Regions from separate parts of the Streptococcus sp. HMSC065E03 genome, predicted to be linked through region 1. Evidence: predicted binding sites of a transcription regulator. Region 1 holds the regulator's gene; the other holds the start of a gene.
The links. The regulator CtsR, encoded in region 1, represses protease genes until heat stress. The targets are predictions, from matches to a motif close to TTGGTCAAAAAAGGTCAAANA.
Positions count from the first base shown of each region.

Region 2: HMPREF3002_RS09455 (ATP-dependent Clp protease ATP-binding subunit) is a predicted target of CtsR. The motif match lies at 1,917-1,937, and genes of this name have one in related genera.

Region 1 covers NZ_KV818844.1:154,258-161,965, reverse strand. Annotated here, with positions in the region: gene HMPREF3002_RS02115 (AAA family ATPase) at 1-871, opposite strand, end outside; gene HMPREF3002_RS02110 (hypothetical protein) at 1,036-1,761, opposite strand; gene HMPREF3002_RS02105 (DUF4430 domain-containing protein) at 1,924-2,331, opposite strand; gene HMPREF3002_RS02100 (ECF transporter S component) at 2,309-2,797, opposite strand; gene HMPREF3002_RS02095 (ATP-dependent Clp protease ATP-binding subunit) at 2,807-5,236, opposite strand; gene HMPREF3002_RS02090 (CtsR family transcriptional regulator) at 5,237-5,701, opposite strand; gene HMPREF3002_RS02085 (alpha-L-fucosidase) at 5,918-7,708, opposite strand, start outside.
Region 2 covers NZ_KV818853.1:552,709-560,416, reverse strand. Annotated here, with positions in the region: gene HMPREF3002_RS09455 (ATP-dependent Clp protease ATP-binding subunit) at 1-1,857, opposite strand, end outside; gene HMPREF3002_RS09450 (DUF1797 family protein) at 2,106-2,336, shown strand; gene HMPREF3002_RS09445 (bifunctional methylenetetrahydrofolate dehydrogenase/methenyltetrahydrofolate cyclohydrolase) at 2,502-3,356, shown strand; gene HMPREF3002_RS09440 (HAD-IIB family hydrolase) at 3,370-4,143, shown strand; gene HMPREF3002_RS09435 (NAD(P)H-hydrate dehydratase) at 4,196-5,071, shown strand; gene HMPREF3002_RS09430 (glycoside hydrolase family 32 protein) at 5,081-6,535, shown strand; gene HMPREF3002_RS09425 (type 2 periplasmic-binding domain-containing protein) at 6,610-6,807, shown strand; gene xseA (exodeoxyribonuclease VII large subunit) at 6,961-7,708, shown strand, end outside.

The DNA.
Region 1 (7,708 bases):
AACCGATCGGCTGTACAAAGAGGATCAAATCCCATTTTTCTTTGGACAGAATACTGACAAAGAGGTTGTCGAAGGTATCGGTCATGCTGGTATCCTGACCTTCGACCTCCATGTAGTAGTCGTAATAACCCTTGGTCACCAGGGAATTGGTATCTGCGATGACAAGGCCTCTATTGGCACTACTATCGATGAGCTTAGAGGTTTGATCATACTGTCCTAAGAGTAGATAATAGTAATCTTTTGGCGTGAGCTCATCATCTCGAACATTGTTCTTGATCTGGTATTCACGGGCATACTCAAGACTAACAGGTGCATCGTAAAAGCGGGCTAAGTCCTTTGCAAGGGTCGTTTTCCCGTTGCTGGCGCTCCCCATGATCAAGACTTTTTTCGTGAACTGGCGACGGAAGGGCTGGGCAATGTATTTCCAGTATTTGCTGGGATTTTCCCGGATCATGGTAGCAGAGATCCCGAAGCGACGCTCTTCTAAGTGAACTTCAAACCCTCTAGCTTCCACCTCTTCCTTGTAGGCTTTCTCCCCTACATAAAAGATCAACTCTTCTGTCTCTGTTTGATACTGGATGGTGTCTAGGGCTGTCTGTAACCAAGGCTCCCAGCCCAAGGGATAACGAGGAAGTTCTGTCTCATCTAACTTATAGACTTGGGTCAACTCATCATTTGAGAAAGCTTCGCGGATATAACGGAAGCGTTTTTGTAAAGTCAACCCGACTTCTTCGCCACGATCCCCTTCGTAACCAGAAACGATGACACGAACGCGATCACACTGACGCTTGGCCCGCTGGATCAGGTCAATATGCCCTTGATGAAGAGGCGCAAAGGTTCCAAAAACCAGGGCAATTCTTTCTTTATTCATACTGCCTCCTTTTTATAATTTTTTATAAATAAGTTTTCTTTATGTTTTTATTATAAACTATATTTTCTATCTGTCAATAGTTTTTTATAAAAAAGTATATTTTTATTCAAATCAACAAAAAAAGATCTGAAAAGAGAAGCTTCTCCTTTCAGATCTTTCGAATTTTATTCACGAGTGAGGGAGTGGCTAACACCGTCTTTAAGAACCGTCACACTAGATACAGAGCCATCTTTTCCAACTACGATATCTAGAGTCGCCGCAGACCCATCGCCTGCTGAGAGATTAGCATGGTAATGACCATCATCCAAGGTATAGTTATAAGCGCTGATACCATAGGCTACGGGTTGGCCCCCAGGCAGTTGGATGGTCACTTGACCACCTTGGCCAATAGTGACTCCAGTGTCGCGTTTGTCAGACCAATTCCCAGCTGCTGCAGAGAAATCCCCTGCTGCCACAGAATAGACTCCCTTGTATTGGGCATTCTCCGTAGCAGAAGCTTGCTTCTTAGCCTGGGCATGGCCGTCTTCTAGACTTGGCAATTTTGCTTTCGCTGGTGTTGCTGGAGTGGCTACTTCTTTTGTTTCTTTTGTTACGGGTGCTGCTGGTGTTGCTTCTTTAGCTGGAGCAGGTGTTTGACTAGCTGCAGCTTGGTTATTTTTGCTACCAACAGTATGACTTTCTTCTGATTTGCTATCAGAGGATGAAGAGGCAATCGGATCCTTGCTAGTGATCACTTTTTTCTTAGAAGAAGAGCTAGTTTGTTTGACTTGACTGGTCTTTGAACTGCTTGCTTCTGAAGTTTTTTCTTCTTTATTCCCGCCACAAGCTCCTAGGAAAAGACTAGCTGTCAAAGCTAGGGCTGCTAGGGAAATGATTTTTTTGTTTTTCATAACAGAACCTCTTTTTGTAACATTTGTAATATTTTGTAACATTATTGTAACACTGTTATATGAGGCTGTCAATAGTTTCTCAAATATTTTTCTAATTTGAAAGAAGTTTTAGATAAGTTCCTAAACTTTGCAAAAAAAGCCGGACATACTGTCCAGCTTTTCTTATTTATACACTTCTTGATAGAATTCGATCTTGTCCCCTTTTTTAACGGTGGTTTCTGCAGCACCTTTTGGAGCCATTTCGCCATTGATCTTGTACATCCAGTAAAGACCTTTGGCTTCATCTTGGCTGTGACCGTCAATCGAGGTGATCATGCCATTTTTTTCTTCAATCTTGTAGTTGGCTTTGAGCACTTTCATGAGGTTGCTCTCTTCTGCTACTTTCAAGGTTTTCGATTGCGCTTTTTGACCTTCTGGCGTCACGCTAATCGTAATCGAAATTTCGTTTTTCTTGGCAACTTCTGTGCTAGAAGCTGTTGTTTGATGGTTTGTGCTATGAGACGAAGCGCAACTCGCTAAAAGAAGAGCTGCAAGTAAGGTCATCAAGCTAGAAATGGTTTTTTTCAACATAAAATCTCCTAAAGATTTGATAGATAATGGGATAGAAAATGATCGTCGACAGAGCATGGGCAAGGTTAAAACTAAAACCATTGACCAAAGCATAGGTCCACCAAGGAATATGGTATATCAAGGCATAAACACTATCGATCAAGACCCCATAAGCAAAGGACAGTAGCCCCACAAAAAGGATCTGAAGGATAAAGGGCAACCACTTGTAACTGATATGCCAAAGGAGCATCAAGCAGCCAAAGGCGACAATCTGAAAGAACACAATCAGGCTCATCCCCAGGAAAAAGGCGGAGACAAACATGGTGATCATCATCACAAGAAAAGCAAAGCTATACCCTTCAAATATCACCAAGAGAAAAAAGATAGCAGAAATAGGTTGGACATTTGGAAAAGGGGCAAAAGCCTGACGTAGGGCGACACAAAGTGCCGCCAAAAGCGAAATACGGGTTAATCGCTGAAGCGTCATGACGTCCTCCTAGACAATCTCGAACTTGATCGTTCCGGCTGTCGTTCCAACCTTGATGGTTTGCCCTTCTTGGGCTTGACCTTTCAGCAATAGCTCTGCTAGTTGATCTTCCACTTCGGTCTGCAAGACACGACGCAGTGGGCGAGCTCCCATTTCTGGATCGTAGCCTTTGGTTGCTAGCAACTTGAGCGCTGAAGGCTGGAATTTGAGGGTCATGCCTTGTTCTGCCAAGGTCGCGATGAGCGGTTTGACCATGACTTTCACTACCTGCTGCATGTCCTCGCTTGAGAGACTATGGAAGACCACCTTTTCATCAATCCGGTTGATAAACTCTGGACGATAGGTCTTCTTCAACTCTTCAAACATGCGTTTTTCCATATTGGCTTGGTCAAAGCGGATATCTTTAGCACCAAAGCCAACTGTCTTATCATCCCGCAGGGCTGTTGCTCCCAGATTTGAGGTCATGATGATAATGGTATTGGAGAAGTCGATCTTCCGGCCTTTGCTATCGGTTAAGACTCCGTCATCCAAGACTTGCAAAAGGACATTGAAAATGTCTGGGTGGGCTTTTTCCACCTCATCAAATAAGAGGACCGAATACGGTTTGTTGCGGACTTTTTCGGTCAACTCGCCTCCTTCTTCGTAGCCCACATAGCCTGGAGGGGCACCGTTGAGGCGGCTCGCCGCGAATTTTTCCATGTACTCACTCATATCAAAACGGATGAGGGCCGATTCATCATCAAACAGAACCTCCGCCAAAGCTTTGGCTAGCTCTGTTTTTCCGACACCGGTAGGTCCTAGGAACATGAAAGAACCGATCGGACGCTTGTTGCTACGGATACCTGATTGATTGCGTCGAATAGCCCGACTGATACTCGAAACGGCTTGGTCTTGACCAATCACGCGCTTGTGCAATTCTGCTTCTAAGTTGAGGTACTTCTTGGCATCGGTTTGAGTCAGTTTTTGAGTTGGAATACCAGATAATTGGCTCAAAGTCACCAAGACATCTTGGTCAGTGACTTCTTTTTTGTAGACAATGGGAGCGACCTCTACTTCTAAGAGCTGGGCTGCTTTCTTCCACTTGCCATCCATCAAGGCCCGGTCTAAGGCAGTCAACTCTTCTTTTACGTGACCGTTGGAATCGCGGTTTTGTACGGTAGCTGCCGCTTCATCCAAGAGATCAATGGCTGAATCTGGCAATTGACGGCTGGTCAAATAGCGGTGGGCATATTTGACAGCTGTTTCGATCGCTTCATCGGTAATGGTCACATGATGGTGGTCCTGATAGGTTTCTTTCAAGCCTTGGAGAATTTGGATGCTATCTGCAACACTTGGCTCTTCAATGGTGACTTTCGCAAAACGCCGAGAGAGGGCTGCGTCTTTTTCGATATGCTTTTGGTACTCATCTTGGGTCGTCGCTCCAACTGTACGCAAGGTTCCTCGTGCTAGGGCTGGTTTTAGAATATTGGCTGCGTCTAAGGTCGAATCAATACCGGATCCTGAGCCCATAATGGTATGCAGTTCATCGATAAAGAGAATCACGTGACCGTCTTCTTCGATGTCCTGGATGATATTGTTCATCCGTTCTTCAAAGTCCCCACGGAAGCGCGTCCCTGCAACGACATTCATGAGATCCAATTCCAGAACACGCATCTGCGCGATTTCAGCTGGTACATTGCCACTAGCGACACGCTGGGCCAGACCTAATGCAAGGGCTGTTTTCCCGACCCCTGCTTCTCCCACCAATACAGGATTGTTCTTCGTCTTGCGGCTGATGATTTGGATCATGCGTGAAATCTCTGCATCCCGGCCGATCACAGGCTCAAGCTGGCCTGCACGCGCCATTTCTGTCAAATCACGGGTATAATCTTCAAGACCTCCACTGGTACTTGGGGGCATGCCCATCATATTTCCCATGGTTTGGCGGTTAGGGTTTTGGGCCCGGTAGAGGCTCCGGATGGCTTTGATATCATTCTTGTCCCAGCCTGCCTTGTCTTCTAAATTCTTGCGAAGGGAGGCAATAGGAACTCCCTTGTCTTGCTCTGTAAAGGCAAAGCCGGCAAACTCCATGACTTGGCTCGCCAAGGTCCCACGGTCTGCTAGAAGAGAGAGGAGCACATGCTCTGTTCCCAAGGTCTTGGCATGAAGGACCTGGGCAATCTCTCTTGCGTGCTTCATAATGGCTTCCATCCGATAAGAAAATGGGAAGATTTCATACCGATTGTCGCTTTGAAAAGCTTGGCCTGTAATATGCTCCGCTGCATCCTGAAACTCATCGATCTGCATAGGATAATCGTTCAGTACAGAACCTGCCACGCTATAGGGATTATTGGCCATAGCCGTCAAGAGATGCCAAGTATCTAAGGTGTTCCCCTGATAGTGGCCTGCTAGTATTTGGGCCGCTTCTATACTTTCTAACAGTGCTGTTGAATAGTTCATCTAGTCGGTATTTCCTTTTCTATCTACTTGTTGAATGATTTTTTTCAGCATCGTTGCTCGTAGGATGAGAACATCTCGACCTAGGACCTCATCGGAGGTTGTCGCAAGCAACAGCTGAGCCTCACGTTTTGTCAATAATTTTTCTTCATAGAGCATCTGGAGGATATCATTAAAGACCTGCTGGCTGATGGTCTCTCCAATATTGGCTGCCAAGTCTTGGAGCATCTGATGGTGATCTGAAAACTGGACCTTGCCAATGCGGATATAGCCACCCCCACCGCGCTTACTTTCTACAATATACCCTCGGCTTTCGGTAAAGCGGGTCTTAATGACATAGTTAATCTGACTGGGTACAACCTGAAAGACATCGGCTAACTCACTTCTTTTGAGCTCTGCCATGCCAGCTTGAGCCAGCAAGGCCTTGATATAAGCTTCAATGCTATCAGATGTGTTCTTATTTGCCATGATGCTCCTTTCTGACTTGTTTTTTTCTAGATGGATGCTCTGCTCTTCAGCGCATAAAGATGCCCTTGGAGTGTTCGTTTTGATCATTGACCTTATTTGACTATTATACAATTTTTATGGCTGTAAATAAAGCAAAGACTCTATGGAAATAGGAATCTCTTAAGAAGACAAAATAAAAGAGGCTAGTGAGAACTAACCTCTTATGAGAAGAATCAACTACTCTTTGCGACGAGCGAATTTCTCACCTCCACCCAAGATACCTAGACCAAGCAGGCCGAACCAAGCGAACAAACCACCTTCTTTCGTACCGGTTTGAGGTAGTTTTCCTTCCGGTTGAAGAGAAGGGCTTTCTACCTTTTCTTCTACTGGATGGTCTGCCGTCAAATTAGGAGTTGCTGGCGGAGTCGATGCTTGTAGGAGCACTGGAGTTCCTTTTTCTTTTTTGTCGTCTGCTTGAGAAAGAGTCGCAACTTCTAGCTGCTCCTTACTTGGAGTTACAGGTGTGATTGGAGTCGGTATCTCAGGTTTCAAAGAATTTTCTTCTGCTTCCTTTGTACCGATTTCTGTCAGCTGGTCCTGGGCTTCCACTTCGACAAAGGCATCGACTTCTGTCCGAATTTCTTTGCCTTCTTCTTGTCGAACCTCGATCAATTTCAATCGGCGTCCGACCTTCCCTGCTTGAAGGATCCGGCTTTCGCCCTTGGCCAAGTCCTTGTTCTCACGTGTTTGACTCTCAAATGGAATCTCCTCCGCTTCGATGAGAAGTTCTGGCTTTTCAAGAATCAAATCCCGAACACCTTCGTCTGGGCGTGTCTGCGTCAGCGGTTCATAATTGTGAACATCTCCTAAGATGGTTTCAAGGGCTTCGACTTGATTGGCTGCAGCAACCAAATCTGGTCGCTCTTGATCCAACAACTGAGTCAAGTCCGTCAATTGTCCTTGAACCGTCGGTTTGAGGTCTGCTTTCAAGCGATCGAGAGAAGTAGCCTTGATCTTTTCTACTCCTTCTCTGATGATCTGTTGCAGCTCTTCTTGACTGAGCAGCTGACTATCTTTCCCTGAGAGGACAAATCGGTCCACCTGGATAGCTCTGGACGACTGAGGATCATTGAGGGCTGGATCCAGATGCAGGCGTAGCTGGTGGTAGCCTTTTGCTAGGCCTTGTAGATTGACCAAACTCTGGTCGAGCTTGCGTTGATCTCCGTAGCCACTGAAATAATGATCGCCTTCGATCTCATAATCATGGCCACGACCTTCTTCGAAGGCTATTTCTTTTCCATCCAGGGTGACGCTGTAGAGACCATGACTTGGGTCGACCACTCCTCGAACCTCCACACCTGTGCCCTTAAAGGTAATGGTCACTTCAATGTGTTTCTTGCCTTCCTCATCGGTCACTTGGTTAAAGCTCGACCAAGATTCTGTGCCATTTGAAAAGTCTTTGTTGTCCGTCTCATGGTGCCAACCCTCACTGTAATGCAGTTTCGGATCTTGGTCATCCACTTCTTTGCGATTTTCTGGCAACTGGTCTTCATTCATCACTTGGACTGTCAGTTCTGGAATAAAGCCGACCAAGCTTCCTTGATCCGGATGGAGCAATTTGACCTTAAAGTCATAGACGTCGGTTGCTTTTCCCGCAAAATCAAGGGTTGGAACTTGGACTGTTTTTTCTGTCTCGCCATCTGCGAACTCAAGGGTGACGTTGGTATCTTTATAGACCTTGCCATGAACCCCTGTTCCTGGTTCTGTGATTAATTTCAGACTGGCACTTCCTTTAGAGCCACCTTTTCTCTTGACGACGATTTGCGCTGGGTCGCCTTTCTTAACAGCTAGGGTTGGCTGAGCAAATTCAAAGAGCCCCTTTTCTTGGTTATTGAGAGCATAAATCCCTTCCGTTGCGATCGCATCTCCCTTGCTATTGACTAAGGTCAAGGTATGAGATCCTGCTGCCAAGTCCGGTGTTTCATAGACCTTTTGGCTGCGTTTGCGGCTTGGACTTTGGGTATTGAC
Region 2 (7,708 bases), on a different contig from region 1:
GCGAGCAGCTCCAAAACCAACATTGGCCTCAGCTTTGCCGGTTCCAGCATTAGAGGTCATGATGATAATAGTATCTTTAAAGCTGACGGTACGACCTTGACCATCTGTCAAACGGCCATCATCCAAGACTTGCAAGAACATGTGCATGACATCTGGATGGGCTTTTTCCACTTCATCCAATAACACGAGGGAGTAAGGATTGCGACGTACCTTTTCTGTTAGTTGTCCGGCTTCATCGTAGCCAACATAGCCCGGAGGAGCTCCGACTAGTTTCGCTACGCTATGTTTTTCCATGTATTCGCTCATATCAAAGCGGATCATATTGTCTGCAGAGCCAAAGAGCTCGATCGCCAATTGTTTAGACAATTCGGTCTTTCCGACACCGGTAGGTCCGACAAAGAGGAAGCTTCCGATTGGTCGATTTGGAGATCCTAGGCCGACACGATTGCGTCGAATGGCTTTCGCGATTTTATCTACTGCATCATCTTGACCGATCACATGAGCTTTCAAATCAGAAGCCAGATTGATCAATTGAGACTGTTCTTTTTCTTTCAAATCACCAACAGGAATATTGGTCTTTTGTTCAACGATGTGTTCAATAGTTTTTTCACTGATGACAGGGGTTTCCTGATCGGTGACATGTTGACCTTGCATTTCCTTGTATTTCGCGATTTGGTCGCGGAAGTAGGCTGCTTTTTCAAAGTCTTCTTCGCGCGTCGCTTGAGCTTTGAGGTTTTCCGCTTCAATCAAGCGCTGGTCGATCACTTTGGGATCCACGAAGTTTAGGGTCAGGTTCATCTTAGATCCCGCTTCATCCAACAAATCAATGGCCTTGTCTGGCAGGAAGCGATCTTGGATATAGCGGTTTGAAAGAATAGCTGCCGCTTCGATGGCCCCGTCTGTATAGTGGACGTGGTGGTAGTCTTCGTATTTTTTCTGGATGCCCTTGAGGATGGTGATGGTTTCTTCAACCGTTGGCTCATCGACCTTAACGGGCTGCATGCGACGTTCCAAGGCCGCATCTTTTTCAATGATACGGTATTCATTGAGGGTAGTAGCCCCAACTAATTGGAGTTCTCCTCGCGCTAAGGCTGGTTTGAGGATATTTCCAGCGTCCATATTGCCTTCGCCGGCTGATCCTGCGCCAACAATTTCATGGATTTCGTCGATGAACAGAATAACATCTTCGCGTTGACGAATTTCATCCATTAATTTTTGCATGCGTTCTTCGAATTGACCACGGATGCCTGTGCCCTGAACGAGACTGACGACGTCTAGGCGGATGACTTCTTTTCCTTGCAATTTATGAGGAACGTCGCCATCGACGATTTTTTGAGCCAGGCCTTCCACAACGGCAGTTTTTCCGACCCCAGGTTCTCCAATCAGAACCGGATTGTTCTTGGTTCGACGGTTGAGGATTTCGATGACACGGATAATCTCCTCGTCACGGCCAATGACAGGGTCAATATCCCCTTTGCGGGCAATTTCTGTGACATTGATGCCGAACTCTTCTAACAGTCCTTTTGGCTTTTGAGGGCGTGCTTGACGAGGGTCTTGACCACCACCACGGTTATTGTTTTGGCCGTAGCCACCACCTCCATAACTGCCTCCGGATTGAGTTGGAGGGGTTTGAGGTTCTTGCGGACTTTGGAAGTTTCCAAGGTTATTGAAGAAATCTTCAAAAGGATCTCCAGTGAGTTGGCTCCGTTGGGTCATGCCTTTCAAGAAGCTGTTATTTGGGTCTGTTTTCATAATTTTATAGCAATTTTGACAGAGGTCTACTTGCTGCTGACGTCCATTTACATTTGTATATAAATGGATGGTTGATTCATTTATTTTACAATTTTGACAAAGCATATACATACCTCACAGTAGGTTTTTGATGGTTTCCCATCAAGAGACGAGCCTATTTTTAAAAGGTCAAAAATAGTCAAAGATTTATAGTTTCATTATATCAGTATTCTAGAAGTTTGCAAGAATTTACTACGGAATGTCGCTAAGGATTGAAGAAGAGAGCAAATCAATGGAAAAATGTGAATTTTTATTGGAAGAGCTTTCTCTTTTATGATAAAATAGGAGAGTAGAAAGTAAAGAGGAGAAATAAAATGGAATCACATATAGTACGGATTATCAACCGTTTGGAGACGATGACAAAAGACGGTGGAAACTTGAAACGTAATTTTGAACGTGACGGTGTTGTTGTCGCTGAAGTAGCATACAACCACAATGAAGAAGAAGGTTCAACCTTTACACTTCGTGATGTTGAAGCGCGTGAAACCTATACATTTGATAGCATTGATTTAATTGCAATGGAAATTTATGAATTGCTTTACTAAGCAGCTGTGTGGATGAGTTTGGGGTGGTCTCAAGCTCATTTTTTGTCCATCTGGCTATAGTTTTCGTCTATAAGAAATTCTAATTAGGAACAGTTAGGTTTGAGAGTTGAAATCTGCTATAATAGAGAGGACTATTTTCATTACTTGACTAGAAAGAGAATTGATATGACGACACTCATTGATGGAAAGGCGCTCGCTACAAAATTACAGGGTGAGATTGCGAAGAAAACAGCACGATTAAAAGAAGAGACAGGGGTTGTGCCTGGTCTCGTTGTCATCGTGGTAGGAGATAATCCAGCCAGCAAAATCTATGTAAGAAATAAAGAGCGTTCTGCTATTGCGGCAGGCTTTCGGAGTGAAGTGAGACGACTTCCTGAAAGCATCAGCCAAGCTGAATTATTAGAAGTGATCGAACACTACAATCAAGATCCCCTTTGGCATGGGATTTTGGTGCAGTTGCCACTGCCTAAGCATATCGATGCGGATGCAGTCCTTTTAGCCATTGATCCGACAAAAGATGTGGATGGCTTTCATCCATTGAATATGGGGCGCTTGTGGGCTGGAAATCCGATTATGGTGCCTTCAACTCCCGCTGGCATCATGGAGATGTTCAAAGAGTACGGGATTGATCTAGAAGGGAAGCGAGCAGTCGTGATTGGTCGTTCCAATATCGTTGGAAAACCCATGGCGCAGTTGCTCCTCGCCAAAAATGCGACGGTAACCTTGACCCATTCTCGGACCCATCATCTGCCTAAAATTGCTAGAAGAGCAGATATCTTGGTTGTTGCGATCGGTCGTGCCAAATTTGTAACAGCAGACTTCGTGAAAGAAGGCGCCGTCGTCATTGACGTCGGGATGAATCGCGATGAGAATGGCAAATTGTGTGGGGATGTCGATTTTGACTCTGTTGCACCTTTGGCCAGTCATATTACCCCGGTACCAGGAGGGGTTGGGCCTATGACTGTCACCATGCTGATGGAGCAGACCTACGAAGCAGCTGTTCGTGCCTTAAAAAAATGAAAGTGTGAACAAGATGAAGTTTGTATTTGATTTAGATGGAACCCTGTCATTCGATGGTGTCACAATCGATGATGAAATCAAACAGGTCTTATTGAGAGCAGAAGAATTTGGCCATGAAGTTGCCTTTGCTTCTGCACGTTCTTACCGGGACTGCTTGGGTCTTTTAGGGGACCCATTGAGTCAGCAACTCGTGATAGGCTTAAATGGTGGATTGGCCTATCGCCAGGGGCAATTGGTATATGAGGAACAATTGGACAAGGATGTGTATCGGGAAGTCCTTGGCTTTTGTCGCCATTACAATCTACCATTTTTTGTGGATGATACCTTTGATTATAGCGGACAGATTTTGGAAAAGATTCCTTTTGTTGCGAATGTAGATCCCCTCAAGAAAGCCCAGTATCGGTCTTTAGAGGAGCTGACAGATCCGATTAAGGTCGTGATCTATATGGGTGGCCATGAGGAGCTCGTGGATGAGATCATCGAGCGGATTGAAAAGACAGACAAGGCCCATATCCGCTATCATGCGCATGAAAAATGCATCTATCTCAATCCAGCAGACACGCATAAAGCGACAACCGTAGAAGAACTCTGTGGAGAGAATTTCGTGGCTTTTGGCAATGATCAAAATGATATCGAGCTCTTTGAAAAAGCTCTTTATGCAGTTCAGATTGGTGATTTTCCAGCCCTTCAGCCTTATGCGGATGATCAATTGGTAGCCAAACAAAATCAACCACAAGCTGTGGCTGCTAAGATCTTGCAAGTCTTCGCAGAATTCAGAGGAAAATAAAAGATGGAGGGGGAGTCGTGGCTTCTCCTTTTTCGCTAGAAATGAGGAAGGTATGAAAACAGTTCAGAAAGAAGAGATCCAACGTGTCATTGCAAAGCGAGAGGTGAATTCTTATAAGGGAGATTTTGGTCGCCTGCTCTTGATTGGGGGGACTTACCCCTATGGGGGAGCCATCATTATGGCGGCGCTTGCTGCGGTTCATAGTGGTGCGGGGCTGGTTACTGTAGCAACAGATCCTGATAATCTGACAGCCCTTCATAGCCATCTTCCTGAAGCTATGGGCTTTGATTTGGCAGATCACGAACTCCTTTGTGAGCAGCTCCAAAAAGCTAGCGTGATTCTCGTAGGACCGGGCTTAAAGGAAGCAAGAGAAAACCAAGCAATCTTGCACATGATTTTTGAACAAGTCTCTAGCCAGCAGGTCTTGATATTAGATGGAGGAGCTATCAGTCTTTTTACAGCCTCTCAGTTTGACCTGCCAGAAGCTCAGTTGGTCTTTACCCCTCATCAAAAAGAATGGGAAAAACTGTCAGGGATTGATCTTGCAAGCCAGACTGAAGACAAGAGTCGAAGAGCAGTACAGAACTTTCCTCAAGGGACTGTCATTGTAGAAAAAGGGCCTCACACCCGCATTTGGACAAGTGGGCAAGAAGAGGGCTATCAGCTAGATGTTGGTGGTCCCTATCAGGCAACAGGGGGGATGGGGGATACCTTGGCAGGGATGATCGCAGGGTTTGCGGGTCAATTTCCACAGGTCAGTCTCTATGAGCGCGTGGTGGTTGCGACCTATCTACATTCAGCCATTGCAGAAGACTTGAGCAAGGAGGCTTATGTGGTTCTACCCACGACCATTAGCCAAGAAATCCCCAAATGGATGAAGAAGTGGAGTGACCAAGACCAGGTTGCCAGCACTGAAAATAGAAAATAGGTAAAAAAGATGAAGGAAAGCATTCGAAAAGCAAATCAGTATATCGATGAAAACAGGGAGAAGGTTGACCAGCAATATAGAGGAGCATTTCATTTGTTACCTCCTATCGGCTGGATGAACGATCCAAATGGCTTTGTTTATTTCCGTGGGGAATACCATTTGTTTTACCAATTCTATCCCTATGATAGTGTTTGGGGTTCCATGCATTGGGGGCATGCCAAATCAAAAGATCTTCTCCATTGGGAAGAACTGCCAGTAGCATTAGCGCCAAGTGAAAGCTATGATAAGGATGGTTGTTTCTCGGGTAGTGCTATTGTGAAAGATGACAAGCTCTATTTGCTTTATACGGGTCATGTAGACGATGAGGAAAAGCGGGAAGAGACTCAGTGTCTTGCGGTGTCAACAGATGGCATTACCTTTGAAAAGTTGCCTACTAATCCAGTGATCCATGCTCAACATATTGAGGGGATCGCAGATATTGCAGATTTTCGTGATCCTAAAGTATTTGAATATCAAGGAAGATATTATGCTGTCGTTGCTTCTAAGACACCAGATGACAGAGGTCAAATTCTCCTATTTGTATCAAGTAATCTAGTAGATTGGGACTTTACATCAGTCCTTCTAGAAGGTGAAAAAGGGCAAGGGATTATGTGGGAGTGTCCTGATTTCTTCCCTTTAGATGGCAAATGGGTCTTGATCCTGTCTCCCATTGAAATGGAAAGGCAGCAAGAAAAATACTGGAACTTAAATTCGACGGTTGCCTTTATCGGTGACATGAATTGGGAAACGGGGGACTTTCGTGTCGATTCCTATGATGAAATGGATGGCGGTTTGGATTTCTATGCTCCTCAAACTTGTCAAGGACCAAAGGACGAACGATACATGGTTGCCTGGATGCAAATGTGGCACCGGTCTATGCCCAGTCATGATTTAGCTCATGGGTGGGCAGGTAGTATGACTCTTCCAAGAAAATTGTCTCTGAAAGACGGACGATTAGTTCAGGAGTTACCTGAGTCAGTGAACGAACACTTTCTTGTAGAGCATGCGTCAGAAACCATTGTTAAGGGCAATCAAATCATTATCCCAGCTAGAGGGAAACAAACCTTGTTTGAGCTAGATACCAAACCGGGTCGCTCCTTTATCCTTGGTTATGGCGATGAAACTGATCCTGATAGTGTCTTGCAATTGGTTTATGACGCCTCTCAAAAACGCTTTAGCTTAAGTCGAGACCAATTTGGGCACCCCATTTCTGGAAAAGAAAATCCAGCATTTCAATCGAGATGGATTCAGTTGGATACTGAAAAGGATCATCATTTTTCGATCATTCGCGATACCAACTCCATCGAAGTATTCGTGGATGGCAAAACTCTCTCGATGACTTTTTATGAAACGAGTCAGAATCCCGTCTATACTCTCACGGCAGATGAAGGGGTTGATTGGGTCGTGAAAACCTATCAAAAATAGGAATGAAAAAACCTCCTAAAGAATAAAAGACAAGTCCTATGACTTGTCTTTTTGTTGTATCCTAAATAGGATTTGTGTTCATCGAAGAAAATTTGGGAATTGGTCTCATGACCGATCTGACTCTCTTTCCAGAATATCCAAATCTTGTCAAAATTCCGCTGGTTGAAGAGGAAAAAACAGTCTTCTATATTAGTGATGCCTATCCAAATGAAGGGGAACCCCAAGCGCTTCTTAGCTCCTTTATTGAACGGTTAGAGAAGTGTGAAAAATAAAGAAGCTGGTGTCAAACAGACAAGTAGAGGGGTAACTTGAATAAAATGAGGCTTGTAGAGAAAGGAAATTCATGATTTCGCTTTGTCTGCCAGCCTTTTTTGGTGTTTTTTGGTATAATTAAACTTGATCATATTCTGCAGAAAGGAGTTCCTATGTCCAACTATTTATCCGTATCAAGTTTGACCAAATATTTGAAATTAAAATTTGATAAGGATCCCTATTTGGAAAGGGTTTATCTGACAGGGCAGGTCTCCAATTTCCGAAAACGCCCCAACCACCAGTATTTTTCATTAAAGGATGAAAAAGCGGTTATTCAGGCGACGGTCTGGGCTGGGGTTTATCGAAGCTTTGGTTTTGAGCTAGAAGAAGGCATGAAGATCAATGTCATCGGTCGCATTCAGCTCTATGAGCCAAGTGGGAGTTATTCCATTGTCATTGAAAAGGCTGAGCCAGATGGGGTAGGGGCCTTGGCCATCCAATTTGAGCAACTCAAGAAAAAATTGACCGAAGAAGGGCTCTTTCAGGACCGGTGGAAGCAAGCTCTGCCACAATTTCCAAGAAAGATCGGGGTCATCACCAGTCAAAGTGGGGCCGTGATCCGCGATATTATCACAACGGTGAGCCGACGCTTCCCTGGTGTAGAGATTGTGCTCTACCCGACCAAGGTTCAGGGTGAAGGCGCATCTAGTGAGGTGGTTGCTAATATTCAAAGAGCCAACCAACGGGATGATTTGGATGTCTTGATTATCGGTCGTGGGGGTGGTTCGATTGAAGACCTCTGGGCCTTTAATGAAGAAGCAGTGGTGCGAGCCATTTTTGAATCGCGGATTCCGATTATCTCCAGTGTTGGACATGAGACAGATACGACTCTAGCCGATTTTGTAGCAGACCGACGAGCTG